DNA from 2 places in the Collimonas rhizosphaerae genome. Region 2 is predicted to be linked to the other one. Evidence: predicted binding sites of a transcription regulator. Region 2 holds the regulator's gene; the other holds the start of a gene.
The links. Region 2 encodes sigma-54, which starts transcription at its own class of promoters, with help from an activator protein. Its sites were predicted from a motif close to TGGCANGNAANCTGCTTT; they were not measured.

Region 1: V8G57_RS15030 (ANTAR domain-containing response regulator) is a predicted target of sigma-54. The motif match lies at 12,084-12,101, and genes of this name have one in related genera.

The regions. Positions count from the first base shown of each region.
Region 1 is NZ_JBANDC010000009.1:217,301-232,646, reverse strand. Features, by position in the region: gene V8G57_RS15090 (IclR family transcriptional regulator) at 1-505, shown strand, start outside; gene V8G57_RS15085 (acyl-CoA thioesterase) at 481-888, opposite strand; gene V8G57_RS15080 (ABCB family ABC transporter ATP-binding protein/permease) at 961-2,841, shown strand; gene V8G57_RS15075 (LysR family transcriptional regulator) at 2,925-3,905, shown strand; gene V8G57_RS15070 (Glu/Leu/Phe/Val family dehydrogenase) at 4,144-5,430, shown strand; gene V8G57_RS15065 (amino acid ABC transporter substrate-binding protein) at 5,711-6,589, shown strand; gene V8G57_RS15060 (amino acid ABC transporter substrate-binding protein) at 6,746-7,699, shown strand; gene V8G57_RS15055 (amino acid ABC transporter permease) at 7,834-8,586, shown strand; gene V8G57_RS15050 (amino acid ABC transporter permease) at 8,589-9,284, shown strand; gene V8G57_RS15045 (amino acid ABC transporter ATP-binding protein) at 9,368-10,093, shown strand; gene V8G57_RS15040 (AAA family ATPase) at 10,255-11,004, shown strand; gene pyrC (dihydroorotase) at 11,009-12,043, shown strand; gene V8G57_RS15030 (ANTAR domain-containing response regulator) at 12,186-12,806, shown strand; gene V8G57_RS15025 (CmpA/NrtA family ABC transporter substrate-binding protein) at 13,196-14,368, shown strand; gene ntrB (nitrate ABC transporter permease) at 14,530-15,324, shown strand; gene V8G57_RS15015 (ABC transporter ATP-binding protein) at 15,342-15,346, shown strand, end outside.
Region 2 is NZ_JBANDC010000004.1:279,928-295,273, forward strand. Features, by position in the region: gene V8G57_RS07600 (monovalent cation:proton antiporter family protein) at 1-780, opposite strand, end outside; gene V8G57_RS07605 (KpsF/GutQ family sugar-phosphate isomerase) at 915-1,946, shown strand; gene V8G57_RS07610 (KdsC family phosphatase) at 1,946-2,527, shown strand; gene lptC (LPS export ABC transporter periplasmic protein LptC) at 2,524-3,117, shown strand; gene lptA (lipopolysaccharide transport periplasmic protein LptA) at 3,174-3,716, shown strand; gene lptB (LPS export ABC transporter ATP-binding protein) at 3,713-4,459, shown strand; gene V8G57_RS07630 (RNA polymerase factor sigma-54) at 4,563-6,044, shown strand; gene hpf (ribosome hibernation-promoting factor, HPF/YfiA family) at 6,200-6,550, shown strand; gene V8G57_RS07640 (DUF4197 domain-containing protein) at 6,660-7,349, opposite strand; gene V8G57_RS07645 (deoxyguanosinetriphosphate triphosphohydrolase) at 7,442-8,605, opposite strand; gene aroKB (bifunctional shikimate kinase/3-dehydroquinate synthase AroKB) at 8,602-10,326, opposite strand; gene V8G57_RS07655 (type IV pilus secretin PilQ) at 10,390-12,486, opposite strand; gene V8G57_RS07660 (pilus assembly protein PilP) at 12,555-13,103, opposite strand; gene V8G57_RS07665 (type IV pilus inner membrane component PilO) at 13,100-13,756, opposite strand; gene V8G57_RS07670 (PilN domain-containing protein) at 13,756-14,454, opposite strand; gene V8G57_RS07675 (pilus assembly protein PilM) at 14,454-15,346, opposite strand, start outside.

The DNA of each region.
Region 1 (15,346 bases), on a different contig from region 2:
TATCCACCTGGCGCTGCAGGACGGCGACGATGTGCTTTACCTGGACAAGATTCCCGGCAAGAAGGGGCTGGAAATGCGTTCGCGCGTGGGGCACCGGATGCCGATCGCCACTACCGGCGTCGGCAAGGCATTGATGCTGGGCATGGACGAAGAGGAATGGAAGAGCCTGTACCAGAAGCGCAGCACCGCTGCCGCCAACCATGCTGCCGGCTTGTTGCCCAAGCGGAGCTGGACCGAGTTTCGCGACCAGATGCGCGAATACGTCAAAGGCGGTTACGCCTTCGACCTGGAAGACAACGAGCCGTCGATACGCTGCGTGGCGGCGCCGATCTACGACGCTACCCACGCGATTGTCGCCGCCATCAGCGTTTCCAGCACGCTGCCTTATATGCCGCTGGAGCGGATGCAGTCATTGATCGCTGTCGTGCAGGCCGCGGCGGCCGGCATTTCCAGCGAGCTTGGCGCAAATCAGGAGGCGAGTCAGGAAGCGAGCGGCGGCAGCTGACGCGGCTTGCGCTGCGCATCCGTGGCGACATAGGTCAGCGTCGCTTCCGTCACCTTCACGACTTCTGTCTGCAGCCGGTTGCGTTCGGCATACACCTCGACGTTGACGGTGATCGAGGTATTGCCGACCTTGACGATCTCGGCGTAAAACGACAGCAGGTCGCCGACAAACACCGGCTGCTTGAACAGGAAGGAGTTCACGGCAATCGTGGCGACCCGGCCGTTGGCGCGGCGCGTGGCCGGCAGCGAGCCGGCAATGTCGACCTGTGCCATGATCCAGCCGCCGAAGACGTCGCCGTGCACGTTGGCGTCGGATGGCATCGGCATCACCCGCAGCTGCGGCATGGTGTCGGGTGGCAATTGATTGTTGTTTTGATCAGTCATCGGTTATTTCCCCTGAGAGCTACAATTGGTTTTGTATCCGTAGCTTAAACCATTCTTTAAGATTGTCACCTTATGCGCCACCACTCTTCCACGTCGCCAGAGCCCGCCGCAGCCGCCGGCAGCGGCCAGCCAAAGCGCAGCGACTGGGCCACGCTCAAGACCTTGCTGCCTTACCTTTGGACCTACAAGTGGCGCGTCTCGCTGGCGCTGCTGTTCATGCTGGGCGCCAAGCTGGCCAATGTCGGCGTGCCGCTGGTGCTGAAGAAGCTGGTCGACAGCATGACCATCACGGCCAGCCATCCGCAGGCGATGCTGGTGCTGCCGCTGGGAATACTGGTGGCTTACGGCGCGCTGCGCCTGAGCACCACCTTGTTCACGGAGTTGCGCGAGTTCGTGTTCGCCCGCGTGACGCAGCGCGCGGTGCGCACCATCGCCCTGCAGGTGTTCCGCCACCTGCATTCGCTGTCGCTGCGCTTTCACCTGAATCGCCAGACCGGCGGCATGACGCGCGACATCGAGCGCGGTACACGCGGCATTTCGTCGCTGGTGTCGTATGCGCTGTTCAGCATCTTGCCGACCTTGATCGAAATCTCGCTGGTGCTCGGTTACCTGGTGCTGCACTACGACATCTGGTTTGCCGGCATCACCGTGGTGGCGCTGGTCAGCTACATCTTTTTTACGGTGACCGTGACCGAATGGCGCACCCATTTCCGGCGCACCATGAACACGCTCGATTCGAGCGCCAACACCAAAGCCATCGATTCGCTGATCAACTACGAAACCGTCAAGTATTTCGGCAATGAGGAATACGAAGCACGGCGTTACGACGATGGCCTGATGCGTTATGAGACCGCCGCGGTGAAATCGCAGACCTCGCTGTCCTTGCTCAATACCGGCCAGTCGCTGATCATCGCCATCGCGGTGACGCTGATCCTGTGGCGCGCCACGCAGGGCGTGATCGACGGCAAGATGACGCTGGGCGACCTGGTGCTGGTCAATTCCTTCATGATCCAGCTGTATATCCCGCTCAATTTCCTTGGCGTCATCTATCGCGAAATCAAGCAAAGCCTGGCCGACATGGAGCGGCTGTTCCACCTGCTCGATGAGAACCGCGAGATCGCCGACGCCGCCGAGGCGCGGCCGCTACTGACCGGCGGCGCGCAAGTGCATTTCGCGCATGTCGATTTCAGCTACGAGAGCAAGCGCCAGATCTTGTTCGACGTCGATTTCACGATAGCCGCAGGCACCACCACCGCGGTAGTCGGCCACAGCGGTTCCGGCAAGTCGACCTTGTCGCGGCTGCTGTTCCGTTTTTACGATATCAACGCCGGCCGCATCACGATCGACGGCCAGGATTTGCGCGACATCACGCAGGCTTCGCTGCGCCAGGCGATCGGCATCGTGCCACAGGATACCGTGCTGTTCAACGACAGCATCGAATACAACATCGCTTACGGCAAGCCAGGCGCCAGCAAGGCCGAAATCATCGCGGTCGCCAAGGCGGCGCATATCCATGATTTCATCGAATCGCTGCCGGACGGCTATGACTCGATGGTGGGCGAGCGCGGCTTGAAATTGTCGGGCGGCGAAAAGCAGCGGGTGGCGATCGCCCGCACCCTGCTGAAAAATCCCGCGGTGCTGATTTTCGACGAGGCCACTTCGGCGCTCGATTCGAAATCCGAACAGGCGATCCAGGCGCAGCTGAAAGAAATCGCCAAGGACCGCACGACGCTGGTGATCGCCCATCGCTTGTCGACCATCGCCGATGCGGCGCAGATACTGGTGCTGGACCACGGCCACATCATTGAGCGCGGCACGCATGCGCAGCTGCTGGCGGCGGACGGCGCATATGCGCAGATGTGGCAGCGCCAGCAGGCGCATCCGGACGAGATGGAGAGCCCGTCGCCGGAAGCCGGCGACGGCTACCCTGAAAACGTGGTGCGCATGGTGTAGGAGTACAACGCTCATGCAGATTGTCGTCCGCGGGTGCGCCAATTTCCTATGCCGCCGCTGCCGACTCGCGTTACGATAGCGGCATGGAAAGCAAATGGTTAGAAGACTTCATTTCGTTGGCGGAAACCCATAGTTTCAGCCGCTCTGCAGAATTGCGTCATGTCACGCAGCCGGCCTTCTCGCGCCGCATCCAGTCGCTGGAGGCATGGCTGGGCGCCGACCTGATCGACCGCACCTCCTATCCGACGCGGCTGACGGCGGCCGGCGAGGTCTTTTACGAGCAGGCGCTGGAAATGCTGGGCCAGATCAACAACGCCCGTGCGCTGATGCGCGGCAAGCGCCCGACAGCATTGAGCACGGTCGATTTTGCCGTGCCGCATACCTTGTCGCTGACCTATGTGCCGCGCTGGATCCGTTTGCTGGAAGGCGGTTTTGGCCCGCTCAATACGCGCCTGCTGGCCTTGAACGTGCATGACGCCGTGATGGCCATGGTGGATGGCGGCTGCGACCTGCTGCTGTGTTATCACCATCCGCGCCAGCCGGTACAGCTCGACACCGGCCGCTATGACCTGATCACCTTGGGCAGCGAGGTGCTGCGCGCCTATGCCCATTGCAACAAGGCCGGGGTGCCGGACTATGTCTTTCCCGGCAGCGCCGGCGCGCCTTTGCCGTTCTTGTCCTATACCAGCAACGCCTACCTCGGGCGCATGGTGGAACTGATCCTGGCCGACGCCAAGAAGCCGCTTTACCTGGAAAAACGCTACGAGACGGATATGGCGGAAGGCTTGAAAATGATGGCGCTGGAAGGACACGGCGTGGCGTTCCTGCCGGAGTCCGCGGTGACCCGCGAAGTCAAGCTGAAACAGCTGGCCAGCGTCGACCACAACGCGCCGGAATGGGAAGCCACCATGGAAATCCGCCTGTACCGTGAACGTCCTACCGTGCAAAGGCCGGGCAAGCCGGTGGTCGCGCGGTTGTGGGCTTACCTGCTGCAGCAGCAGGAAAACGCCGCCAAGGAAGCAGCCAAAAACGCCAAACGCAAAACACCGGCGGCGCTCGCATAAACCCCGGAACCGCCAGGTTCCGGGCGGCGCAAGCCGCGCGAAAATCATATTGCCATGGGGTAATTGTATTTTTTGATATCAATGCAAAAAATGCATAGTTACATGCGCACAAAGCATTGGCTTTGCCCTATGCCGTTGTCCTACGATTCGCCACTAGATCGATTTCGCCCCCGCTGTCAGTACCCCTGTCGTCCTAATCCAGGGGGCCGGTCTGCAACTTCCAGGAGCGCGCAAAAATATGACTATCAAGCACGAAGTTCCATCCTATCTCACGCAACATGGCATCGGCCCATGGGGCGACTATCTCGAACAAATCGATCGCGTAACACCTTACCTCGGCAATCTGGCCCGCTGGGTCGAAACCATGAAGCGTCCGAAGCGGATGCTGATCGTCGACGTCCCTATCGAACGCGATGACGGCACCATTGCCCACTTCGAGGGCTATCGCGTGCAGCACAACACCTCGCGCGGCCCAGGCAAGGGCGGCGTGCGTTTCCACCAGGACGTGACCCTGTCCGAAGTGATGGCCCTGTCGGCCTGGATGACGGTCAAGAATGCTGCTGTCAACGTGCCGTACGGCGGCGCCAAGGGCGGTATCCGGGTTGACCCGAAGACCTTGTCGCAAGGCGAACTGCAACGCATGACGCGCCGCTATACCAGCGAGATCGGCATCATCATCGGCCCTAACAAGGACATCCCGGCGCCGGACGTCAACACCAACGAACAAATCATGGCCTGGATGATGGATACCTATTCCATGAACCAGGGCAGCACTGCATCGGGCGTCGTCACCGGCAAGCCGATTTCACTGGGCGGCAGCCTGGGACGGCGCGAAGCCACCGGCCGCGGCGTGTTCGTGGTGGGTTGCGAAGCAGCGGTCAAGCGCGGCCTGGATATCCACGGCGCCAAGGTTGCGGTGCAGGGTTTCGGTAACGTCGGCGGCATCGCCGCGCGCCTGTTCTCGGAAGCCGGCGCAAAAGTAGTGGCGGTGCAAGACCATATCTCGACCGTGGTGCGATCCAGCGGCCTCGACGTCGCGGCGCTGCAAGCCCACGTCAATGAAACCGGCAGCGTTGCCGGTTTCAAGGGCGGCGAAGAAATCAGCGACCGTGCGCAGTTTTGGGCTGTCGATTGCGATATTTTGGTGCCTGCTGCTTTGGAGCAACAAATCACCGTGGAGAATGCGCCGACCATCCGCGCCAAGATCATCCTGGAAGGCGCCAACGGCCCGACCAGCCCGGCTGCGGACGACATCCTGCATGAAAAGGGCGTGCTGGTAGTGCCTGACGTGATCGCCAATGCCGGCGGCGTGACGGTAAGTTATTTCGAGTGGGTGCAGGATTTCTCCAGCTTCTTCTGGACTGAAGATGAAATCAACCTGCGCCTGACCCGCATCATGCGCGAAGCGTTTACCGCGGTCTGGCAACTGGCTGAAGAGAAGAAAGTATCGTTGCGCACCGCTGCATTTATCGTTGCCTGTACCCGTGTGTTGCAAGCGCGTGAAATGCGTGGTTTGTATCCTTGATTGATGTTGCGTTATAGTCGGGATGTTTTGCGCGCGCTCAAGCTGCTGGCCGGCTGAGCGCGTGTCATCTGGCCCTGGGCGTATCCGGGGACTTGTCTGCAAAAGAGCGACGCTATAGCAGTCGCCGCCGACAAGCAAACAGCTGGCTTGAATATTGCATTAAGCATATTCATTGCATAAAAACATTATCGACAGCGCACATCAAGGGGAGAGCAGCGTGGGAATCAAGGACGGTAAGGGCGGCCAGGGCAGCAACGCGGCCGCGCGGTGCAATGCAGGTCTGGGAGTTGTGTTAGCGGTAACGTTGAGTATCGCAGCGGCAGCCGCGCATGCGGAAGACGTGCTGGCGAAAATCCGCGACAGCAAGACCATCACGATCGGATACCGGGAAGCGTCGTTCCCGTTCTCTTTTGTGGATCAGGATAAAAAGCCGGTTGGCTATGCGATCGACCTGTGCCTCAAGATAGCCGACGCGGTGAAGCAGCAATTGAAACTGCAGCAATTGAATATCGCGTATGTTCCAGTGACGTCATCTAATCGCATTGACATGATCGCAAGCGGAAAAATCGACCTGGAGTGCGGGTCAACCACCAACAATGCAGAGCGGCGCAAGCAGGTCGGCTTTACCATCGCGCATTTCATGGCGTCGTCGCGGATGCTGGTGCGGACCGAAGACAAGATCAAGAACTGGCCGGACCTGCGCGACAAGAAGGTGGTGACGACCAAGGGGACGACCAGCGTCAAATCCCTGGTCGACCGGGGCCAGGTCCGCTCCCTGAACATGACCATACTGGAAGGACGCGACCACAACGAATCGTTCAAGATGGTGGAAGACAAGGCGGCCGATGCGTTTGTGATGGATGACGTGCTGCTGTACGGATTGAAGGCTACCGCCAAGGATCCCGCAGCGTACGCGATTGTCGGCGAGCCTTTGACAACCGAACCTTACGCTATCATGCTGCCGAAAGGCGATACAAACTATAAAGCTGTGGTCGACCGTGAAATGGGCCGCATTATCCACGATGGCGAAATCAACAAGTTGTACACCAAGTGGTTCCTGAGTCCGATTCCGGCAAAAAATAATCTCGTGTTGAACATGCCCATGGGCTATCTTTTCAGGGAGTCTTTACGCTTCCCGTCGGACCAGGTTGGCAACTAAAGTAATCAGAATTGACTGTAATTTTTAATTTATGCAAAGGTGGAGACAGGCATTTTCGGAGGAGAAGTAAGAATAATAAATAAGCATGAGTTTAAGTCTGCTGCTGAGGCAGTGAGTTTGTTAAACTATACAGATAATTTTTTTACGGGAGTTGTTATGATGTCATCGAAATTAGTTGTCGCTTTGGTTGGCTTGGGAGTAATGGTTGGCTCCGTACAAGCACAAGAACTGACCGGAACACTCAAGAAAATCAAGGATACCGGCACCATCACCCTGGGCGTGCGCGATTCGTCCATTCCATTCTCTTACCTTGATGACAAACAATCGTATCAGGGTTACTCGATCGACCTGTGCCTGAAAGCTGCGACCGCCATTCAGAAACAGCTCGGCATGACTGCCTTGAACGTCAAGATGGTTCCAGTGACTTCGGCGACCCGCATTCCGCTGATCTCCAACGGCACCATCGACCTGTCCTGCGATTCCGCCACCAACAATGCAGAGCGTCAAAAGGTCGTTTCCTTTGCGCCGACCATGTACGTGACCGCGAACCGTATCCTGGCCAAGAAATCGTCCAACATCAAGACGCTGGACGACCTCAAGGGCAAGACCATCGTTTCCACTTCCGGCACGTCGAACCTGAAGCAAGTCACGATCCTCAATGGCGAGCGCAACCTCGGCATGAACATCCTGGCCGCCAAAGACCATGCTGAAGCGTTCCTGATGGTGGAAACCGGCCGCGCAACAGCGTTTGTCATGGACGACATCCTGCTGGCGTCGCTGGCGGCAAGCTCCAGAGCGCCTGCCGACTACGAAATCACCAAGGAAGCCTTGTCGGTTGAGCCGTACGGCATTATCGAACGCAAAGACGACCTGCCATTCAAGAAAGCGGTCGACACTGCGCTGAGCAATGTCTACACCTCGGGCCAGATCAACGACATCTACGCAAAATGGTTCCTGAAGGCGATTCCGCCGAAGGGCATCAACCTGAACGTGCCAGTCAGCCCAGAGCTGAAGGCTGCGTTTGCCAAGCCAACCGATTCGGGTGATCCGGCTGCCTATGCTGCCGTCCCTGAAGCGCAAAAGCAATCGCTGAAGTTGAAGAAAAAATAAGATAGGCGATAAGAACGGAACGGGAGGCGCAAGCCTCCCGTTTTGTTTCTGAAATTGAATTGCTGCGCCGCACAATAGGCGCTTGCCGATTGCTGGCGCAGCAATGGAGATTTGAGTAATAGAGGGGACTTAATATGCATTACAACTGGAACTGGGGCATCTTCTGGCAAGAGTCTCCCGACGGTGTCAGCACTTACATGGACACCTTGCTGGCCGGCCTGAAGTGGACGCTTGCGCTGTCCGCATCGGCCTGGATCATGGCGCTGATCATCGGTACGGTGATCGGTACGATCCGTACCATGCCGAACAAGTGGGCAGTACGCGTGGCCAACGGCTACGTTGAATTATTCCGCAACATCCCGCTGATCGTGCAGATGTTTCTCTGGTATTTCGTGATGCCGGAAATCGTCCCTGCGGGCGTCGGCAACTGGCTCAAGAGCCTGCCAAATGCATCATTCATCACCGCCTTCCTGGCGCTGGGTTTTTTTACGTCGTCGCGGATTGCCGTACAAGTCTCCGCTGGCATTAATGCACTGCCCCGTGGCCAAAAGCTGGCGGGTACTGCACTTGGTCTGACGTTGCCACAAACATATCGCTACGTTTTGCTGCCGATGTCGTTCCGGATCATCATCCCGTCCCTGACCAACGAATTCGCAGCAATCATCAAGAACAGCTCGGTCGCACTGACGATCGGCCTGGTGGAACTGACCGCCGCTACTTATTCGATGCGTGAATTTACCTTCCAGACTTTCGAAGCTCTCACCGGCGCTACCGTGATCTACGTGATCATCTCGGCGATTGCCTTGCTGCTGGCGCGCTGGCTTGAAAAAGCGATCGCGATTCCAGGTTTCATTGCTGCCGGCAGCGCTAACACGGGAGGTCATTAATCATGTTTTCGAATTTCGATTTTGACGTCATCCAGCGCTCCTGGCTCTACCTGTTCACCACCGGCATGAAGTTCACGCTGACGCTGACCTTGGTGGCGATGATAGGCGGCATCCTGTTCGGCACCGTGCTGGCGATGATGCGCTTGTCGCACAACAAGACGATTTCACTGATCGCCACCAGCTACGTCAACCTGATCCGCTCGGTGCCGCTGGTGCTGGTGATTTTCTGGTTCTACTTCCTGGTGCCGTACATCGGCGCCTGGATTATCGGCGCATCGCAGCCGGTGCAGGTCGGCGCATTCTCGTCGGCATTGATCACGTTCATCTTGTTTGAAGCAGCTTATTATTGCGAAATCATGCGTTCCGGGATCCAGTCGATCCCGCGCGGCCAGGTTTCTGCCGGCTATGCGCTGGGCATGAATTACTGGCAAATGATGGGCAATGTGGTGCTGCCGCAAGCGTTCCGCAACATGATCCCGATCCTGCTGACCCAGACCATCGTCTTGTTCCAGGACGTTTCGCTGGTCTATGTGCTGGGCTCGGTGCCGGACTTCGTTACTGTCGCATCCAAGATCGCGCAGCGCGACGGCCGCCTGGTGGAGATGTACATGTTTGTCGCCGTGGTGTACTTCGTGATGAGCTTCGGCTTGTCGTCGCTGGTCAAGAAGCTGCAGCAAAGGGTTGCGATTATTCGATAATTGTTCGACAAGATCCAGGCCCGGCCCAAGGAAGGGGCGGGCCTGGACTGCAAAACAGAATTCAGGAATTAGGAGAAATACTCATGATTAAGCTTAACAACGTCAGCAAATGGTACGGCCAATTTCAAGTCCTGACCGATTGCACCACGCAAGTGGCCAAGGGCGATGTGGTGGTGGTGTGCGGACCGTCGGGTTCCGGTAAATCGACGCTGATCAAGACCGTCAACGGCCTGGAGCCGTTCCAGAAGGGCGAGATCACGGTCGATGGCGTTTCGGTCGGCGACCCCAAGACCAACCTGTCGAAACTGCGCGCGCGCATCGGCATGGTGTTCCAGAACTTCGAACTGTTCCCGCACATGTCGATCCGCGAGAACCTGACCATCGGCCAGGTCAAGGTGCTGGGCCGCAGCCAGGACGAAGCCAATGAAAAAGGCTTGAAGTACCTGGACCGCGTCGGCCTGATTGCACAGAAAGACAAGTTCCCTGGCCAGCTGTCCGGCGGCCAGCAGCAGCGCGTGGCGATTGCCCGTGCGTTGTCGATGGATCCGATTGCGATGCTGTTCGACGAACCGACTTCAGCGCTCGATCCGGAAATGATCAATGAAGTGCTGGATGTGATGGTCGGCCTGGCGCAAGAAGGCATGACCATGATGGTGGTGACGCATGAAATGGGCTTCGCCAAGAAGGTCGCCAACCGCGTGGTGTTCATGGACAAGGGCCTGGTGGTGGAAGACTGCACCAAGGACGAGTTCTTTGGCGCGCCGCGTTCCGACCGCGCCCGCGATTTCCTGGCCAAGATCATTCACTGATCGCTGCGTTTTGCGCGAGGCAAGAAGCCGCTCCGGAGCATATCCGGGCGGCTTTTTTGTTGCCTGGTTGCCGGGCGCGGAAGGGCAGGCGGGGAGCATCCGGCGAGGCGCCGCCCCCCGGCCTGCGGTAAAATGACGCTCATCCGAACCCCCGCCGCACCATGCTAGCCACCAAACCTTACCTGCGCAGCCTGAAACTCAATCCCGAGCTGGCGGTCGATTATGATGTGTATCCCTTCAGCATCCCGGCCGTGCGCGAACTGGAGCAGATCGATTTTCATCCTGACGTCACGTTCCTGGTCGGCGAAAACGGCGCAGGCAAATCGACCTTGCTGGAAGCGATTGCGGTTGCCTGGGGGTTTAATGCGGAAGGCGGCACCAGGAACGCGAATTTCTCTACCGCCGAAGCGCATTCCGACCTGTATCGCTACATACGGACAGTGAAGAGCTTCAAGCGGCCCCGGGCCGGCTATTTCCTGCGCGCCGAAAGTTTCTTCAACCTCGCCACCTACGAGGAAAACATGGATGACGGACAGCATCCATCCTATGGCGACAAGGGGCTGCACCGGCAATCGCATGGGGAGTCTTTCCTGGCGCTGCTGCAAAACAAGTTCCAGCCTGACGGTTTTTACATGCTGGATGAACCGGAAGCAGCGTTATCGCCCAACCGCCAGCTGGCGGCGCTGGCGATTATCCACAAGCTGGCGCAAAATCGCAGCCAGTTCATCATCGCCACCCATTCGCCTATCCTGCTGGCTTATCCCCACGCCAGGATTTACCTGCTGGACCAGAGCGGCCTTGCCGAGACCCGCTACGAAGACACCGAACACTATACGACCACGCGCCATTTCCTGAACAATCCGGCAGCCATGCTGGAGCGACTTTTTGCAGAAGAGAATGAACATGACTGATGCCTTGACCGACACACTGACCATCACCCGTCCCGACGACTGGCATTTGCACCTGCGCGACGGCGTGGCGCTGGCCGCCGTCTTGCCGCATAGCGCGCGCCAGTTCGCCCGCGCCATCGTGATGCCTAACCTGAAGCCGCCGGTGACCACCACTGCGCAGGCGGCAGCCTACCGCGAGCGCATCCTGGCAGCCTTGCCGCAGGAGCTGGCGTTCGAGCCGCTGATGACCCTGTACCTGACCAACAATACGCCGCCTGACGAGATCCGGCGCGCCAAGGACAGCGGCTTCGTGCACGCCGTCAAGCTGTATCCGGCCGGCGCCACCACCAATTCCGATGCCGGCGTAACGGACCTGGGCAAGTGCTACAAGACACTGGAAGTCATGCAGGAGCTCGGCATGCCGTTCCTGGTGCATGGCGAAGTGACCGATCCTGCAATCGATATCTTCGACCGCGAAGCGGTTTTCATCGATCGTGTGATGCAGCCGTTGCGGCGCGACATGCCGGAACTGAAAGTGGTGTTCGAGCACATCACCACCAAGGACGCCGCCCAATACGTCGAGAGCGCAAGCGGGCCGGTGGCGGCCACCGTCACGGCGCATCACCTGCTGTATAACCGCAACGAAATCTTCAAGGGCGGCATCCGGCCGCATTATTATTGCCTGCCGGTACTGAAGCGAGAAGAGCACCGGCAAGCATTGGTGCAGGCAGTGGCGTCGGGCAGCACGCGCTTCTTCCTCGGCACCGATTCAGCCCCGCATCCGAAGGGTTTGAAAGAGCACGCCTGCGGCTGTGCCGGCTGTTATACCGCGCTGCATGCGATGGAGCTGTATGCGCAGGCATTCGACCAGGCCGGCGCGCTGGACAAGCTGGAGGCGTTCGCCAGCTTCAACGGCCCCGATTTCTACAATCTGCCGCGCAACCAGGGCACGGTCACGCTGGAGCGCCAGTCGTGGACCTTGCCGGCGGAATTGCCGCTGGGCGAGACTACCCTGGTGCCGCTGAACGGCGGCGAGACGATAGATTGGCAACTGGCGTAGGGTCATTTAACACCTCCGCTTTTTACCTTTTGCATCGACATGGTGCGATTTTTGCTTGCTTGAATGGCAGGAACGGATAAAACCGGCCTTCCATCCTGTCTAACCGTAGCTCACCGATTCGCCTTCGGATCCAGGTTCAAGCATGCAAAGTCTACGTATCGTTGTTGTCAATCCGGTCGCCATCGAGGGTGACGACGATCCCGCGTTCGAGGCGCAAGCCGCGCGCGGCAAGGCTTTGCGCATCGGCTTGCTGGAGGCCGGCTACAACATAGTCGCTTCACTTCCGGCCGACCTGTACCTGCCAGAGAGAATTGCCCAGTTGCAACCAGACATGGTCATCATCGATGCTGAATCCGATGCGCGCGACGTGCTTGAGCACGTGGTGATCGCCACACGCGATGCGCGCCGCCCGATCGTCCTGTTTACCGAGGATGCAAAAACTTCCAGCATGGATGCGGCGATGGCGGCCGGTGTCTCCGCTTATATCGTGGCCGGCCTGCAGACGGCGCGCATCAAGCCGGTGCTGGAGGTCGCTCTGGCGCGCTTCCGGCAAGAGCAGAAGCTGCTGGCGGAGCTGTCCGACACCAAGCTGAAGCTGGCCGAACGCAAGTTGCTGGACCGGGCCAAGGGTTTGCTGATGGATCACCATAAGCTGACGGAGCAGGAGGCATATCAAAAGCTGCGGCGGCTGGCGATGGACAAGAACCTCAAGCTGTCCGAAGTGGCGCAACGCATTATCGACGCTGCCGACCTGCTGGGCTGACCAGGCCGTGAACTGGACGCGCGGTTGCCGCGAGCTGGTTTGGTGCATTGCACAAGGCCGGTGCGCTTTTTGAGCGGAAAACCGGCACGGTCCTGCATTTCCCCCGGTAAAAATCCCTGGCACGTGGTTTGCATAGTCCATTTCAGGCGCCAACGCTGGCGCTGCTGGAATCGGCTAACGGCGGCCGTTTCCGCATAAGACAAAGGTGTCTTTCCGCATGGCTTGTCCAGCGCGGGATGACGCCTTTTTTGTTGCCGGAAACAATCTGGAGCCATGCGATGGAAGCAAGCAATGCACTGCAGCTAAACACCCCGGACACGCCGAACACGCTTGTCGACGGCAAGCGCCGTCAACTATTACAGACCGCGACTCTCGCGGCAGGAGCCAGCATGTTAGGACTTTCCAGCACCGGTGTTTGGGCCGCAGGCTCGGACAAGCCGGAAAAAACCGAGGTCAAGATAGGCTTCATCCCGCTGACCGATTGCGCGTCGGTGGTGATGGCGTCGCTGCTCGGCTTTGACAAAAAATACGGCATCAAGATCATCCTCAGCAAGGAAACCTCATGGGCCGGCGTGCGCGACAAGCTGGCCAACGGCGAACTCGACGCCGCGCATGTGCTGTCGGGCTTGATCTACGGCGTGCAGATGGGTATAGGCGGCCAGAAGAAAGACATGGCGATCCTGATGGGGCTCAACAATAACGGCCAGGCCATCACGCTGTCCAAGAAGCTGGCCGACAAAGGCGCTGTGGACGGGCCGTCGCTAGCCAAGCTGATGGCCAGCGACAAGCGCGAATATACATTTGCCCAGACCTTCCCGACCGGCACCCACGCCATGTGGCTGTACTACTGGCTGGCCGTCAACGGCGTCAATCCGCTCAAGGACGCCAAGGTGATTACGGTGCCGCCGCCGCAGATGGTGGCCAACATGCGGGTCGGCAACATGGACGGCTTTTGCGTCGGCGAGCCTTGGGGCCACCGGGCGATCGTCGATGGCATCGGCATTACCGCCATCACGACCCAGGAAATCTGGAAAGACCATCCGGAAAAAGTGCTGGGCACTACCGCCGAGTTTGCCGCCAAGAATCCGAACACCTGCCGCGCCTTGATCGCTGCCGTGCTGGAAGCGGGGAAATGGATCGATGCTTCGCTCGCCAACAAGAACAAGATGGCCGAAGCGATCGCCGACAAATCGTATGTCAACACCAGCAAGGACGTGATCGACCAGCGCATCATGGGCCGTTACCAGAACGGCCTGGGCAAGACCTGGGACGATCCGAACTACATGAAGTTTTACAACGACGGCCTGGTCAATTTCCCCTACCTGTCGGATGGCATGTGGTTCATGACGCAGCACCGGCGCTGGGGTTTGCTGAAAAGCGACCCGGACTACCTGGCGGTGGCCAAGTCGGTCAGCCAGATCGCGCTCTACAAGGATGCGGCGGCGATGACAAACACGCCGCTGCCGAAAGACCCGCTGCGGAGCTCGAAGCTGATGGACGGCACGGTGTGGGACGGCAGGAATCCGCAAGCCTATGCCGCATCTTTCAAGATCCGTGCATAAATAAATCCAGACGTTTATGAACCGCGATTTATTGGAGAGTCACTATGAGCGCAATCATGGACACGGCGGCAAATGCCAATCGCCAGGCGGCAGCAATGGATAGCAAGGCAACCGAGGTTGTGGCTGAAGCCGCGGTCGCCGCTCCGCGCCCGCTGCCGAAAATGAACCGCCGCAGCAGCATGCCGTCCTGGCTGATGAGCATCGTTGCGCCGTTGCTTGGCCTGGCGTTCCTGGTGCTGGTGTGGCAGATCATCGCGATGAGCAACAGCCAGTTTCCGACGCCGCTGCTGACCTTGCAGGAAGCGCTCAAGCTGTTTGCCGATCCGTTCTACCGGACCAGCCCTAACGACCAGGGCATAGGCTGGAATATCCTGGCTTCACTGCAGCGGGTCGGCGTCGGCTTCGGCCTGGCGGCGCTGGTGGGGATTCCCCTGGGCTTCATGATCGGCCGCTTCAAGTTCCTCTCCAGCATGTTCGGTCCCATCATCAGCTTGCTGAAACCGGTATCGCCGCTGGCCTGGCTGCCGATCGGCCTGCTGGTGTTCAAGTCGGCCAATCCGGCGGCGATCTGGTCCATCTTCATTTGCTCGATCTGGCCGATGATCATCAACACTGCTGTCGGCGTGCAGCGGGTGCCGCAGGATTACATGAACGTGGCGCGCGTGCTGAACCTGTCGGAATGGAAAGTCATCACCAGGATCCTGTTCCCTTCGGTATTGCCGTACATGCTGACCGGCGTGCGGCTGGCGATCGGCACTGCCTGGCTGGTGATCGTCGCCGCCGAAATGCTGACCGGCGGCGTCGGCATCGGTTTCTGGGTCTGGGATGAATGGAACAACCTCAACGTGCCGCACATCATCATCGCGATAGTAGTGATCGGCGTGGTCGGCCTGGTGCTGGAGCAATTGCTGGTGGCTCTGGCCAAGGCGTTTACCTATGAGCAAGTATCGAACTAACTGACATCGGGGAAAACATGGA
Region 2 (15,346 bases):
TTCCGAAATCAGCATGCCGGCAATGAACGCGCCCAGCGCCAGCGACAGGCCGGCGCGCTCGGTAATCCAGGCTGCGGCCAGCGTGATCAGCAGCAGGTTCAGCATGAACAGCTCCTGCGAACGGCGCCGCACCACGATCTGGAACCAGCGCCGCATCAGCTTCTGGCCAAAGAACAACAGCAGCGCCAGCACCAGCACCGCCTTGCCGCTGGCCCAGGCCAGCGTCGCCAGCAGGTTGCCGTTATGCTCGGCAAGGGCCGGCACCACGATCAGCAAAGGCACCAGCGCCAGGTCCTGGAACAGCAGGATGCCGATGATGCGGCGGCCGTGTTCGCTTTCCAGCTCCATGCGTTCGGTCAGCAGCTTGGACACGATAGCCGTGGAAGACATGGTCAGCGCGCCGCCCAGGGCGAACGCAGCCTGCCAGCTGATATTGGTGAGCTGCGGCAGGATGACCGCCATCAGCCAGCTGAACAGCATGGTGGCGCCGATGGTCAATCCAACCTGCGCCATGCCCAGGCCGAACACGATATGCCGCATCGCCGTCAGTTTCGGCAGCGAAAACTCGAGGCCGATCGAAAACATCAGGAACACCACGCCGAATTCCGCCAGCGCGTGGGTGGTGGCGTTGTCTTCGGCAAAACCCAGCGCATGCGGGCCGATCAGGATACCCACCGCCAGGTAGCCCAGCATCGGCGGCAAATGAAAGCTGCGAAAAGCCACCACGCCCAGTACGGCGGAGCCAAGCAGCAAGATTGTCAGTTCTAGTCCGGTAAGCATCATTGGTAATTAATTATTTCAATATCAACACATTGTTGCAGCAACGCTAATGCGGGCAGAACTAGGGACAGATTAATTGAAGCCGATCGAGACTGGCAAGTTTTTTGCTTTAGGATTTCGTTTATACTTTCGGGATGAGTCTAACCGATACTAAAATTTTGTCCCAAACCCTGCCCAAGTCATTCGACGCCGGCCGTGCGCTGAAACTTGCTCGGAGCACCCTGCAAATCGAAGCCGATGCCATCATCGCCCTGAAGAACCGGGTTTCCGACGACGTCAACGATCCTTTTGCACAGGCGATTGCCTTGCTGCTCAACTGCAGCGGCCGGGTGGTGGTCTCTGGAATAGGGAAATCCGGCCATATCGCCCGCAAGATCGCCGCCACGCTGGCCTCTACCGGCACTCCAGCCCTGTTCATCCATCCGGCCGAAGCGGCACATGGCGACCTCGGCATGGTGACCGAGGACGATGCGTTCATCGCCATTTCGAATTCCGGCGAAACCGCGGAGCTGATGGCGATCGTGCCGATCATCAAGCGCATGGGCGCCAGCCTGATCGCGATGACCGGCAACCAGGACTCGGCGCTGGCGCAACTGGCCAATGTGCACCTGGATGTCAGGGTCGACCAGGAAGCCTGTCCGCTGAACCTGGCGCCGACCGCCAGCACCACCGCGACGCTGGCGATGGGCGACGCCCTGGCGGTGGCGCTGCTGGACGCGCGCGGCTTCCGCGAAGAAGATTTCGCCCGCTCCCATCCCGGCGGCGCGCTCGGACGGCGCCTGCTGACCCACGTGCGCGACGTCATGCGCAGCGGCGAAGCGATTCCGGCCGTGACCGCGGACGTATCGCTGTCGCTGGCGCTGCTGGAAATCACCCGCAAGGGCATCGCCATGACCGCCGTGGTGGATGAAAAATTCCATGCCATCGGCGTCTTTACCGATGGCGACCTGCGGCGGCTGATCGAACAGGTGCAGGATTTCACCAAGCTCACGATCGCCGACGTCATGCACGCCAACCCGCGCTCCATCGGCCCGGACCAGCTGGCGGTCGACGCGGTGCACATGATGGAGCAATTCCGCATCAACCAGCTGCTGGTCACCGACGCCACTGGCATGCTGGTCGGCGCGCTGCATATCCATGACCTGACGCGCGCCAAGGTAATCTGATGAATATCCAGGCCAAGCACGGCGACAGCACCAACCTCGCCGACCTGACAGCGCGCGCAGCGCGGGTGCGCCTGATGATTTTCGACGTCGACGGCATCCTGACTGACGGCGGCCTGCTGTACGGCGCCGACGGCGAACAGCTCAAGCGCTTTAACGCGCTCGACGGCCACGGCATCAAGCAGTTGCAGCAGAGCGGCGTCGCCACCGCCATCATCAGCGCGCGGCAGTCGGCGATCGTCAGCCGCCGCGCCAGCGACCTTGGCATCGCTCATGTGCAGCAAGGCGTACATGACAAGCACGCGGCATTTGTCAAATTGCTTGCACAGCTGGGACTGGCGCCGGATGCCTGCGGCTTTATCGGCGACGATGTGATCGACTTGCCGATCCTGTCGCAGGTCGGTTTTGCGGTCAGCGTTCCCAACGGCCATCCCGATGTCCGCAGCCGCGTGCACTATGTCACCCAGGCCAGCGGCGGCCACGGCGCCGCGCGTGAAATCTGCGACCTGATCATGCAGGCGCAAAATACCTACGCAGCGACGCTGGCGTCGTACCTGCGCACCACACCGCAGGACATTGCATGAAAAACCTGCGCTCCACCTACCGCTTCCGCTTCCTGCTGCTGCTGATATTGTTCATCTTGCTGGCGCTCGGCAGTTTCTGGCTGGTGCAGGTGATGCACCAGAATACCGAAGACCTGCTGCCGAAGGCGGCGCGCACCGAACCCGATTATTTCGTCGAGCATTTCAATTACGTGCAGATGTCGCCCACCGGGCAGCCGCGCTACAACATTTCCGGCGACCGGCTGACACATAATCCAGGCGACGATTCGTTCGATGTGCAAAAGCCGCTGATCCACAGCCTGGACAAGGAAAAACCGCCGATGAACCTGCGCGCCGACCGCGGCAAGATCGAAGACAACAACAGCAAGGTGCATCTGTACGGCGACGTCAATGCGGACCGGCCGAAGACGCCGCAGGCCGACAATTTCCACTTGAAATCCGAATACCTGCTGCTGCTGCCCGACGACGACGTCATGCAGTCCGACAAACCGGTGGAGCTCACGCTGGGACAATCGGTATTGCATGGCACCGGCATGGATTTCAATAATTCCACGCGTGTACTGAAACTGTTCAGCAAGGTCCACGGCGTGTTTCCGCCCAAACCTCGCTGATCCAGGCAAACAGGCCATTTTATGCACACCGTTCTATCCTTTATCCAGGATTTTTCATGAAACGACTATTTTTCATATCCCTGCTGTTGCTTAGCGCCATAGGCGTGGCGCATGCAGAAAAAGCAGACTCCGAAAAACCGACGCTGATCGATTCCGACCAGCTCACCTATGACGACGTCAAGCAGGTCAATGTCGCTACCGGCAACGTGGTGCTGACGCGCGGTACGCTGCTGATGAAAGCCGACCGCGTGGTGGTGACTACCGATCCGTCCGGCTACCAGTTCGCCACCCTGTACGCAGATCCCGGCAAGCTCGCCACGTTCAAGCAAAAACGCGACGGCGGCCCCGACCTGTGGATCGACGGCCATGCCGAACGCATCGAATACGACGGCAAGACAGAAATCACCAAGCTGTTTTCCAAGGCGCAGATGCGCCGCCTGCAAGGCGACAAACCAACCGACGAAGTGAACGGCGAATTCATTTCCTACGACAGCCGCACTGAATTCTATTCGGTCAACAATACCGTCAACGGCAACAGCCAGGCAGGCGCCGGACGCATACGCGCCGTCATCCAGCCGCGCCCGAAAGCTCCGCAATGACAGCTCCCAGCACCCTGATCGTCAAAGGCCTGCAGAAAAGCTACGGCGCGCGCCAGGTAGTCCACGACGTGTCGCTGACAGTGCATTGCGGCGAAGTGGTCGGCCTGCTGGGCCCCAACGGCGCCGGCAAGACTACTTCTTTCTACATGATCGTCGGCCTGGTGCCGTCGGACGGCGGCGAGATCGACCTCGACGGCGTCGACATTTCACGCTTGCCTATCCACCGGCGTGCAGTGCTCGGCCTGTCGTACCTGCCGCAAGAGGCATCGGTGTTCCGCAAGCTGACGGTGGAAGACAATATCCGCGCCGTGCTGGAACTGCAGCGTCCCAACGGCAAGCCGCTCACCAAGGCTCAAATCGACGAGCAGCTGCAGAAGCTGCTGCACGAGCTGCAAATCGAAAAGCTGCGTGAAAACCAGGCGCTGTCGCTGTCGGGCGGTGAACGCCGGCGGGTCGAAATCGCCCGCGCGCTGGCCACCAATCCCCGCTTCGTCCTGCTGGATGAACCGTTTGCCGGGATCGATCCGATCGCCGTGATCGAGATCCAGCGCATCGTCCGCTTCCTCAAGGAACGCGGCATAGGCGTGCTGATCACCGACCACAATGTGCGCGAAACACTGGGCATCTGCGATCGCGCCTACATCATCAACCAGGGCAGCGTGCTGGCCAGCGGCAGTCCGGACGACATCATCGCCGACGAGTCGGTGCGGCGCGTATACCTGGGCGAGCATTTCCGCATGTAGCTTCATCGAGATATGCCCGAACGGTCGGGGGCAAGGGAATGCGCCGCGCTGCGGCAGCCTGCCCCGAATAAAGAAATACCAGTGAATTGTCTGCACGGAAGCCATGAAACAATCACTCCAGCTACGCACCTCGCAGCATCTTGCGCTGACACCTCAGTTGCAGCAGTCTATCCGGCTGCTGCAATTGTCCACGCTCGAACTGCACCAGGAGCTGGAACAGATCCTGTCGGACAATCCCCTGCTGGAGCGGGTCGACGACCCGCTCGACAATTCCGTACGCTTGCTGGCGGACGGCGCCATCAGCGGCACCGCGTCGACCATGGATGCCCCGGTGGGCGACAGCGAAGTGAGCAGCTCGCCGAGCGAAAGCGAAACCGGGCTGGACACGCCGCCGGCCGCCGAGAGCGGCCCGGAAAGCGGCGACAGCGAATGGAGTTTCGACGATGTCGCGCGCAGTTCAAAAACCCCGGATGACGAAGATGCGCGGCCGCAGCTGGAAGCCCACGAATCCACCTTGCGCGAACATCTGCTGCAGCAGATGCGCGAAACGCTGCACGACTTGCGTGACCGCGCCCTGGTCGAGCTGACCATCGATGCGCTGGACGACAACGGCTACCTGGAAGAATCGCTGGAAGAAATCCTGGAGCGGCTGCCGCCGGAACTGGAAATCGCCATCGAGGAATTATCGACGGCGCTGAAGATGGTGCAGAGTTTCGACCCGGCAGGCGTCGGCGCCCGCAATGCGGCGGAATGCCTGAGCTTGCAGATCAGGCGTTTTATCAAAGTGCCATTTGTCACGCGCCGGCTTGCATTGGCGATCGTGCAAGATCACCTGATGCTTTTTGCGCAACGCGATTTCAATAAAATCAAGAAGGCGCTCGATTGCGACGACGAAGACCTGCGCGAAGCGCAGGCAGTCATCAAGCAGTGCAATCCGCACCCCGGCGCGCCGTTCGCCGCCAACACTTCCGACTACGTCGTGCCCGACGTGATCGTCAGGCGCAGCAAGCAGGGCTGGCAGGTCATGCTCAACAATGACGTCATGCCAAGGCTCAGGGTGAATGTCCTGTATGCCAACATTCTGAAGCAAAGCAAGGGCGACGGCGCGCTCACTTCGCAGCTGCAGGAAGCCAAGTGGCTGATCAAGAATATGCGGCAGCGCTTCGACACCATCCTGCGCGTGGCGCAAGCCATCGTGGAACGCCAGAGGAATTTCTTTTCGCACGGCGCGGTGGCCATGCGGCCGCTTGTGTTGCGTGAAATAGCTGATACACTGGGACTACACGAGAGTACTATTTCTCGTGTAACCACTCAGAAATACATGCTCACTCCCCACGGGATGTTTGAACTGAAGTATTTCTTCGGCAGCCATGTTGCTACTGAGGCAGGTGGAGAGGCTTCCTCAACGGCAATCAGGGCACTCATTAAGCAATTGATAGGAGCGGAAGATACAAAAAATCCTTTCTCTGACAGCAAGATTGCCGACATGCTTGCGGAACAAGGTATGGTGGTAGCCCGCCGCACCGTCGCAAAATATCGCGAAGCACTGAAAATTCCGTCTGTTAATTTACGCAAGGCCTTGTAGTTCTTCTGGTTTGATTGTAAAGCTTACCCTTGCTGTGTCCAGACGAAGCGGGTTTCATTGGTTCTTGCCAGGACTGTCTGTTTTCGGACCGTCCGCCTAAAGATCCTGCGTATCCAGCTCCGGACCGCCAGCAATATTCTTGATAGGAGCGCTGTATGAACTTCACCATCAGTGGGCATCACCTCGAGTTAACCCCTGCCATTCGCGAATACGTACAAAGCAAACTAGAGCGTATCAAACGCCATTTCGACCAGGTCATCGATATCAGCGTGATCCTGACGGTCGACAAGATTACTGAAAAAGAAAAACGCCAAAAAGCGGAAATCAACCTGCGCGTAAAAGGAAAAGATTTGCATGCCGAAAGCATTGCCCACGATCTTTACGCCGCCATCGACGCCCTGATCGACAAGCTCGATCGCCAGGTGATCAAATACAAGGACAAGATGCAAGACCACCAGCATGATGCCATCAAGCACCTGCCGGAAGAACTCCCCGCCGCGACCTGATCCGACCTGCGCGAGCTGTGTGGCTCGCGCCAATAAATGAACAAGGGCGCAGTCAATGCGCCCTTTGTTATTGTCAAACCATATTATTGTTTATCGCTGCGGCGCGTCCTTATTTCAATGCGCCGAACACCTTGCCGATAATCGCGCTGCCGGCGCCGACCGGATCCTGCCGTATCGCTTTCTCTTCGTCGCCGATGATGGTGTACAGGCCGTCCAGCGCACGCTGCGTGACGTAACCTTCAACGGTGCTTTGCTGGGCTGGCACCATGCCGGTCTTGCCGACTTGCCCCATGACCGAATTGTATTGCGCCGACAAGCCGTTGCGGTCGGTCACGCCTTTGACGATAGGCAGGAATTTCTGGCCCAGTTGCGCCGAAGTCTTTGCCTTGAAGAAGTCTGTCACCGAAGTATCGCCGCCGGTCAGGATGTTTTTTGCATCCGTCACCGACATCGATTTCACTGCATTCAACAGCAGCGGCTTGGCCAACGGCACTGCCTGTTCCGCGGCATGGTTCATCGACACCACCAGGTCGTCCAGTTTCTGTCCCTGGCCGGTCATCCTCAAGAGCGGCATGGCTTTATCGAGCACGCTGGGCAAGCCGATCTTGACCTTGTCGTTGTTCAGGAAGCCATTCTCGACGCCCAGTTTGGACACCGCGACATCCGCGCCTTTTTGCAGCGCAGCTTTCAGGCCGCTGCTGGCGTCCTGGTTGCTCAAGTCGCTTAAGGACAAGGCAAGCGCGGCGGAAGCGGTTACTGCCAGGGTCAGGGTCACTGCTGTTTGGTATACGCGGCGCATAACGATCCTCATGAAATGATTGGAAAACGACAAAGTCTACCCTAACTTGTTGCGTTTAGAGCAAGGGACCGGAAATCCCTGTGGTACGCATGTCAGAGATGGCCTTCGTCTACCAGGAACAAACGCCTGTGCTCGCGTATCGCGTAACGGTCGGTCATGCCGGCGATGTAATCGGCGATCGCGCGCGCCTGCGGGCTTGCTCCGGCCGTGCCGGGCTGGCCCAGCTGATAGTCGGGCGGCAGCAAGGTCGGCTCGGCGCTGAAACAGGCATACAGTTCGGCGACGATGCGGCGCGCCTTGGCCGTCATGCGATTGACCAGGTAGTGGCGGTACAGGTTTTCGCGCAAGAAGCGCTTCAGCAGCGCTGCCTGTTGCGCCATGCCGTCGGAAAATGCAATCAGGGGCGGCGCATTGCGCACCTCGTCAACGCTCTGCAGGCGGGCATCCAGGATGCGCTGCTGCGAGGTCTGGATCAGGTCGGTGATCAAGGCGTTGATCATGCGCCGCACCGTTTCATTGATCGCGCGGCGCCCGCCGAGGCCAGGGTACAGCCGCTCGACCTCGCGGCTGTGGGTTGCATAAAAATCTATCTGGTTCATCTGCTCCAGCGTCAGCAGGCCCGAACGCAATCCGTCGTCGACATCGTGGTTGTTGTAGGCAATCTCGTCGGCCAGGTTGGCGACTTGCGCCTCCAGGCTCGGCTGCTTGCGCTGGATGAAGCGCTCGCCGATATCGCCCAGCTTCCTGGCGTTGGCCAGCGAACAGTGCTTCAGGATGCCCTCGCGGGTCTCGAACATCAGGTTCAGGCCGTCAAAAGCGCCGTAGCGCTGCTCCAGCTTGTCGACCACCCGCAGGCTCTGCAGGTTGTGTTCGAAGCCGCCATGCGCCTCCATGCAGTCATTCAGGGCATCCTGGCCGGCATGGCCGAATGGCGTATGCCCCAGGTCGTGGGCCAGTGAAATCGCCTCAACCAAATCTTCGTTCAGTTGCAGGTTGCGCGCAATCGAACGGGCGATTTGCGCCACTTCAATGCTGTGCGTCAGGCGCGTGCGGAACAGGTCGCCCTCATGGTTGACGAAAACCTGGGTCTTGTATTCCAGGCGGCGGAATGCGGTGCAATGGATGATGCGGTCGCGGTCGCGCTGGAACTCGCTGCGGGCGCTAGGTGGCGTTTCCTCGAACAGGCGTCCTCGCGACAGCCCAGAATGTGCGGCATAGGGGGCGAGAGGTTGAGCGAGAAGCGCTTCCGGGTTCATCGCGGCAAATCTCCCGAGGCTAGCTGCTGCAGCGTCGCCAGCAGTGCTTCTTGCGGCACGCCGGTGACCAGATGGCCGCCCAAGGGGTTCATCAGGATGAACTTGATCTGGCCGTCTTCGTTCTTTTTGTCGACCTGCATCAGCTCCAGCCAGCGCTGAGCGCCGAGGTTGGGCGCCTCGGTCGGCAGGCCGGCGGCGCGCACCAGCGCACTGACGCGTTCCTTGTCGACGGCGCTGATGTGCCCAAGCCGGTGCGACAGGTCAGCCGCCATCACCATGCCGCAACCGACCGCTTCACCATGCAGCCATTTGCCGTAGCCCAGGCCGGACTCGATCGCATGGCCGAAGGTATGGCCGAAATTCAGGATGGCGCGCAAGCCGCCTTCGCGTTCGTCTTGCCTGACCACGTCGGCTTTCAGCTCGCAGGAGCGGCGGATGGCGTAAGCCAGGGCAACGTTATCGCGCGCCATCAGCTTGCCGATATTGCTCTCTATCCATTTGAAGAATTCGGCGTCGATCACCGCGCCGTATTTGATCACTTCCGCCAGCCCGGCCGACAGCTCGCGCTCAGGCAGGCTGTGCAAGGTCATGGTATCGGCGATCACTGCCTGCGGCTGGTAGAAGGCGCCGATCATGTTTTTGCCGAGCGGGTGGTTGATGCCGGTCTTGCCGCCCACCGAGGAATCGACCTGCGCCAGCAGGGTAGTCGGGATCTGCACGAACGGCACGCCGCGCATGTAGGCCGAAGCAGCGAAACCGGTAAGGTCGCCGATAACGCCGCCGCCCAGGGCGATCAAGGTCGTCTTGCGGCCGCATTTTGCGCTCAGCAGCCGATCGAAGATCTGCATCAGGCTGGCCCAGTTCTTTTCTTCTTCGCCGTCCGGCAATATGATTTCCAGCACGCTCTTGCCGGCGTCTTTCAACGCCTGGCTAAACCCTTGCAGGTACAGCGGCGCGACGGTAGTGTTGGTCACCACGGCGACCTGCTTGCCGATGATCAGGCGCGCAATCCGCTCACGGTCGTTCAGCAGCGACGGTCCGATCTCGATCGGGTAGCTGCGCTCGCCCAGTTCTACCTGGAGCGTGATGGTCGGCGCCGGGGCCGGAGGGGGCGACTGCTGGTTCATAAAAGAATTTGCTGAAATAGGGGTGATAGCGCCAGCCTGGCTAACCGTGCCCGATCCTGCTTCAGGCTCGTCGGGCAGCAGTTCCAGCTGGCTCAGGATGCTGTGTACCAGGAATTGTACGTTAGGTCGGCCAGTGTCGATGACAATGTCGGCCACGTCGCGATAATACGGCTCTCGCTGCCGTGACAGTTCTTCCAGGCGCCGGCGCGGATCGGCTGTTTGCAATAGCGGCCGGTTCTTGTCGCGGCTGGTGCGCTGCAGGATGTTGTGGATGCTGGCACGCAAGTAAATCACGGTGCCGCGGTTTTTCAGGTATTCGCGGTTTTCCGGCCGCATGACAGCGCCGCCGCCGGTGGCCAGCACGATGCCGCGCCTGCCGCTGAGGTCGCGTATCACTTCCGTCTCGCGCTGGCGGAAGCTCTCTTCGCCTTCTATCTCGAAAATCAAAGGAATCGAGACGCCGGTACGCGCCTCGATTTCGTGATCCGAATCAATGAATAGCTTGTTGAGTTTTTTTGCCAGAGCGCGGCCAACCGTAGTCTTGCCCGCGCCCATCAGGCCTACCAGAAAGATATTGCCTGTGTACCGCACCATTTCACCACTCAACCTTTTGCTCAAAATACAGACACCGGCGCCAGGCCGGTGTCTTCTGTGCAATTAATGCCCAGCGAGCCGGTCGATGACGATTTTCGGTGTCAGGAAAATCAATAATTCAGTTCGTTTGTTAACAACTGCCGTTTGTTTGAAAAGATAACCCAGAACCGGAATATCTCCAAGCAGTGGCACTTTAGTAATATCGTTTGAAATCGTCTGGGTATAAATACCGCCAATCACCACCGTCCCGCCATTTTCAACCTGGACCTGGGTCTGGACATGCTTGGTATTGATAGCCACACCGCCTGGAACCGTGGCGCCGACGCTGTCATTCGTCACATCTACTGTCAAAATGACATTGCCGTCAGGAGTGATTTGCGGCACAACTTCCAGTTTCAGGTTAGCTTTCTTGAACTCAACCGATGTGGCTCCGCTGCTGGTGGCGTTTTGGTATGGAATTTCAACACCTTGTTCAATCAGAGCCTTCTGCTGGTCAGCCGTGACAACGCGCGGACTGGAAATGATCTTGCCTTGCCCGTCCGCTTCCAGCGCCGACAACTCCAGGCTGATGAATTTCGATGCAGCGGAATTGAACAGGGTCAAAGCCAGCGAACCTGCCGTGCCAGTGCTAGGATTGGCCGGCAAATTCACCGAATTTCCTCCTATGATTGGAAGCGTGCCAGTCGACGCCGTCGCGGTTTGAGTGCCGCCTGCAGTGACATTTTTGCCATTAAAGCCAAAACCAAGCTTGGCGCCGAGATTACGGCTAAAGCCATCATTCGCTTCCACCATGCGGGCTTCGATCAAGACCTGTCTCGATGCGATATCGATCTTTTGCACCAGATTGCGGATATTCTGCAGAATGGTCGGCGTATCGGTAACGAACAATTGGTTAGTGCGAGGATCGATCACAGCACTGCCACGATTTGACAGAATGCTATTTTTCTTGCCCCCACTGCCGGCATCATCAATCCCGAACACTTTCTTGAAGGCTTCAGCTTTCTGATAATTCAATTGGAAGGACTCTGTGCGCAGAGGCTCCAGTTCGGCGATTTGCGAACGCTGCTCAAGTTCCAGTTTTTCTTTAGTCAGCAATTCGTCTTTCGGTGCGATCCAGATGACAGAACCGTTCTTGCGCATGTCCAGACCTTTGGCCTGCATCACGATATCCAAAGCCTGGTCCCAAGGAACATCTTTAAGGCGCAGGGTCAGGTTGCCGCCGACGGTATCGCTGGTAATGATGTTCAGGCCGGTAAAGTCAGCAATCACCTGCAGCACCGAACGCACTTCCACGTTCTGGAAATTCAGGGAAAGCTTGTCGCCGCGATATCCCTGCGCGCCCTGTGCCAGCTTGTTCGGGTCTTCCTTGATCGGTTTGACTTCGATCACCAGCTGGCTGTCGCTTTGGTAAGCGCTCTGCTCCCAAAGACCTTTCGGCTCGATGATCATGCGTACATTTTCACCTTGCGTGACGGTAGTGATGGTTTTGACCGGAGTACCAAAATCACCGACATCAAGCTTGCGGCGCAAGACATCCGGCAAGCTGGTTTTCAAGAAATCCACCACAATTGTCTGGCCTTGCTGGCGGACGTCGACACCAACCTGGGTATTCGGCAGGTCAATCACAACTCGGCCTTCACCCGCGGTGCCGCGACGGAAATCGATATCGCGCAGGGCGGGTTTCCCGTTCAGCAATGCTGCAGGGGCTGGCGCCGCGGCCACAGGTGCAGCTGCGGCTGCCGCGGGACGTACCGGCATGCCGGCAGCATTGACCGGCGTCGCCAGGCCGCCAGAACCGTCGATGGTGACGATCAGGGAATTGCCGTCCATCGCGGTAGCGTACGACAAAGAACGTTTCAGGTTGAACACCAGGCGTGAGCGGTCGTCAGCTTGCGCCACCACCACATTGCGCACGTCGCCCATGCTGATGTCTTGCGATGTCTTGCCGGTAGCATTGCCAACCCCGATGAAATCGAAAGCGATGCGCGCCGGGCTGATCACGGCAAACGCCGTCGGCTGCGTAGCCAGCGGACGCTTGAAGCTGATCTTGACAATGACATTGCTGCCTTGCTGGTTAGCGTTGATCGAAGTGATCGCATTATCTTCCGCCGCCATTGCCGGCGCCCCTGATACCAGCAAACACAGCAGCGCACCCAACATCAAGGCTTTTTGCCGAACCACGCTCAGCCGGCTCACGCTCAGGTTAACGAATTTTTTTCCTGCTGCAATCATTTTGTGCTCTCCTGCAACGCTAACTTGGCTTCGCGCTCGACCCATTCGCCGGACGCATCTTGTACGATTTCTTTCAAAATTACCTCGGACTCAGTGATGCCGGTGACCATGCCGAAATTCTGCCCTATGTAATTCCCCACTTTGGCCTGGAACACGGTCTTGTCGACTTGCAGCAAGACATAGCTCAAACCCACTTTTTGCAACGTCCCCACCATCTTGATGGTGTCCAGCGGATAGTTTTCCAGCGTTTCACGGCGCCGGTCCATATTCGGCTTCAGGCCGTTTGACTTGCCTTGCAGCTTGGCCAGCGCCACCAGCAGCTTGCTGGGATTGTAGGGATCGATGCTGGTCGCACCGGCATAAGTAAAGGGAATGAACTTCTTCGGTTCGCTCAGCTTCGGTATCCCGACCTTGGTATGGCTCTTGACGTCAGCCATCCACTCTTTCAATTCCTGTATACCGCTGTCACCACAACCTGACAAAGTTGAGATAAATACGACAAAAAATGTCACCTGGGTCAGACGCCCAATGCGAAAAAACGTCATTTTTGACCTTTCTGCTTAGCTGTATCGGCGACCTTGCGCTGTGCCGCCACTTCGTCCTTGTCCAGATAGCGGAAGGTCTTGGCAATCGCGTCCAGGCTCAGCGCTCCATCCTTGCCGGCTGTCAGATTCATGTTGTTCAAGGTCACGATGCGCGGCAGGTTAGCGATGTCGCTGGCAAATGAGCCGACATCGTGATAATTGCCGGTTACCTTGATATTGATCGGCAGCTCGGCGTAGTAATCCTTCACCACCACCTGGCCTGGCTTGAACAATTCAAACTGCAGGCCGCGCCCCAGGCCGGCCTGGTTGATATCGGACAGCAAGGCATCCATTTCGGCTTTGCTAGGCAGTTGCTTCTCCAGCGTAGCGACATAATCCGCCACCTGCAGTTTTTGCTTTTGCAAAGCATCCAGGTTGATCGCTTGCTGGATCTTGGATTTGTACTGCTCTTTCAGCTGCACTTCCTTCTGTTCACCGGCGTTCAGCTCATCCTGCTGGTCGCTCCAGTAAAAATACCAGCCCACCAGCAGCACCAGCAGGAACACTGCCACGCCAGACAGCACGCGAGGAACTATCGGCCATTGGCCGGGATGGCGGCCATTCAGTCCGCGGAATTGCGCGCTCAGCGAGGCGCTCAAATTATTCATATCCATCACTTGGCGTCTTTCAAGGTTGCTTTGGGCGCGGTTGCAGCGCCGGCGCCGGTTGCAGCAGCTGCCGCCGTTTTTGGCGTTCCTGCGGCAGGAACGCCTGCCGCAGGAACGCCTGCCGCATCTTTGGCGTCCTTGTCAGACGGTCGCTTGATGCCGACATTGACAGTGAAAGCGAAAACACGCTTGCTGTCGCGGCCAGTACCACCGATATTGGCGGAACGGATTTCAATCAGGTCAGGGCGTTCCAGCCAGGCCGAATTGTTACCCAGGTTACGCAGCAGCTCCGACACCCGCTCATTCGATTGGGCATAACCATTCAACGCTACCCGCTGGCCTTCCTGCTTGAGGGAGTTCAGGTACACGCCTTCCGGCACCTGCTTGACCAGCTCATCCATCAGGTACACGGGCTGGTTGCGATCGCTTTGCAAATCCTCGACGGCTTGCTGGCGCGCCTTCAACGCTTCGATTTCCTGCTTGAGGGTGGCGACTTCCTTGATTTCTCCATCAAGACGGGTGTTCTCCGCCGTAATGAAACGATTGCGTTCGGTCTGGTTGGAGATGCTGTTGGCGAAGAATGCGCCGACCAGCAACACCACTACCAGGCCCACGATTGCCGACAGCAGCAACATGGCGAAATAAGTATTCTTGCGCTGCTTGCGCTTGGCTTCGCGGTGCGGCAGTAGATTAATCTTGATCATCAGCCAAACCTCCGCATGGCCAGGCCGCAGGCAACCAGGTAAGACGGTGCATCCATGCGTAATTGTTTTTCCCGCACATTCGGCCCCAGTTGCATGCCGGTGAAAGGACTGACCACCGAAGTGGAAATCTTGGCGCGCCCGGCCACCACTTCAACCAGGCCCGGAATAGTGGCGCATCCGCCGGCCAGGAACAGCTGGTCGAGGCGGGTATATGGCGTCGAGGTAAAGAAGAACTGGATCGCCCGCGTGACTTCCAGCGCAGCGCTCTCCAGGAACGGATTGAGAATCTCGCGCTCGTAGCCTTCAGGCAGGTCATTGTTGCGTTTTTTTGTTTCCGCCTCTTCATACGAAAGGCCGTAGGCGCGCACGATGTCCTGGGTCAGCTGGTTGCCGCCAAACGGCTGCTCGCGCTCATAAATCAGCTGGCCATCCAGCAAGGCCGACACATGCGTGGTTTGCGTGCCAATCTGGAACAGGCCGACAATCTGCCCCTGCCCGGCTTTCGGCAACTGCCCGATGATGCGGTTGATCGCGGCGCGCGCCGCGTAGGACTCGATGTCCATCACGGTCGGCTTGAGGCCGGCAGCCTCCGCCACCGCCACCCGGTCTTCGACCTTTTCCTTGCGGGTCGCCGCCAGCAGCACTTCAACGTCCTCCGGCGAATGCTGCGCCGGGCCGATCACGTCAAAATCAAGGCTGACTTCATCCAAAGCAAATGGAATATATTGGCTGGCCTCGGATTCGACCTGCATCTCCAGCTCTTCTTCCAGCATGCCGCTGGCCAGGATGATCTTTTTGGTAATCACCGACGCCGGCGGCATGCCCAGAGCCACCAGCCTGGTGCTCGAGCCGCTTTTTTTCCACAGCCGCCGCACCACTTCCGTGACTTGCT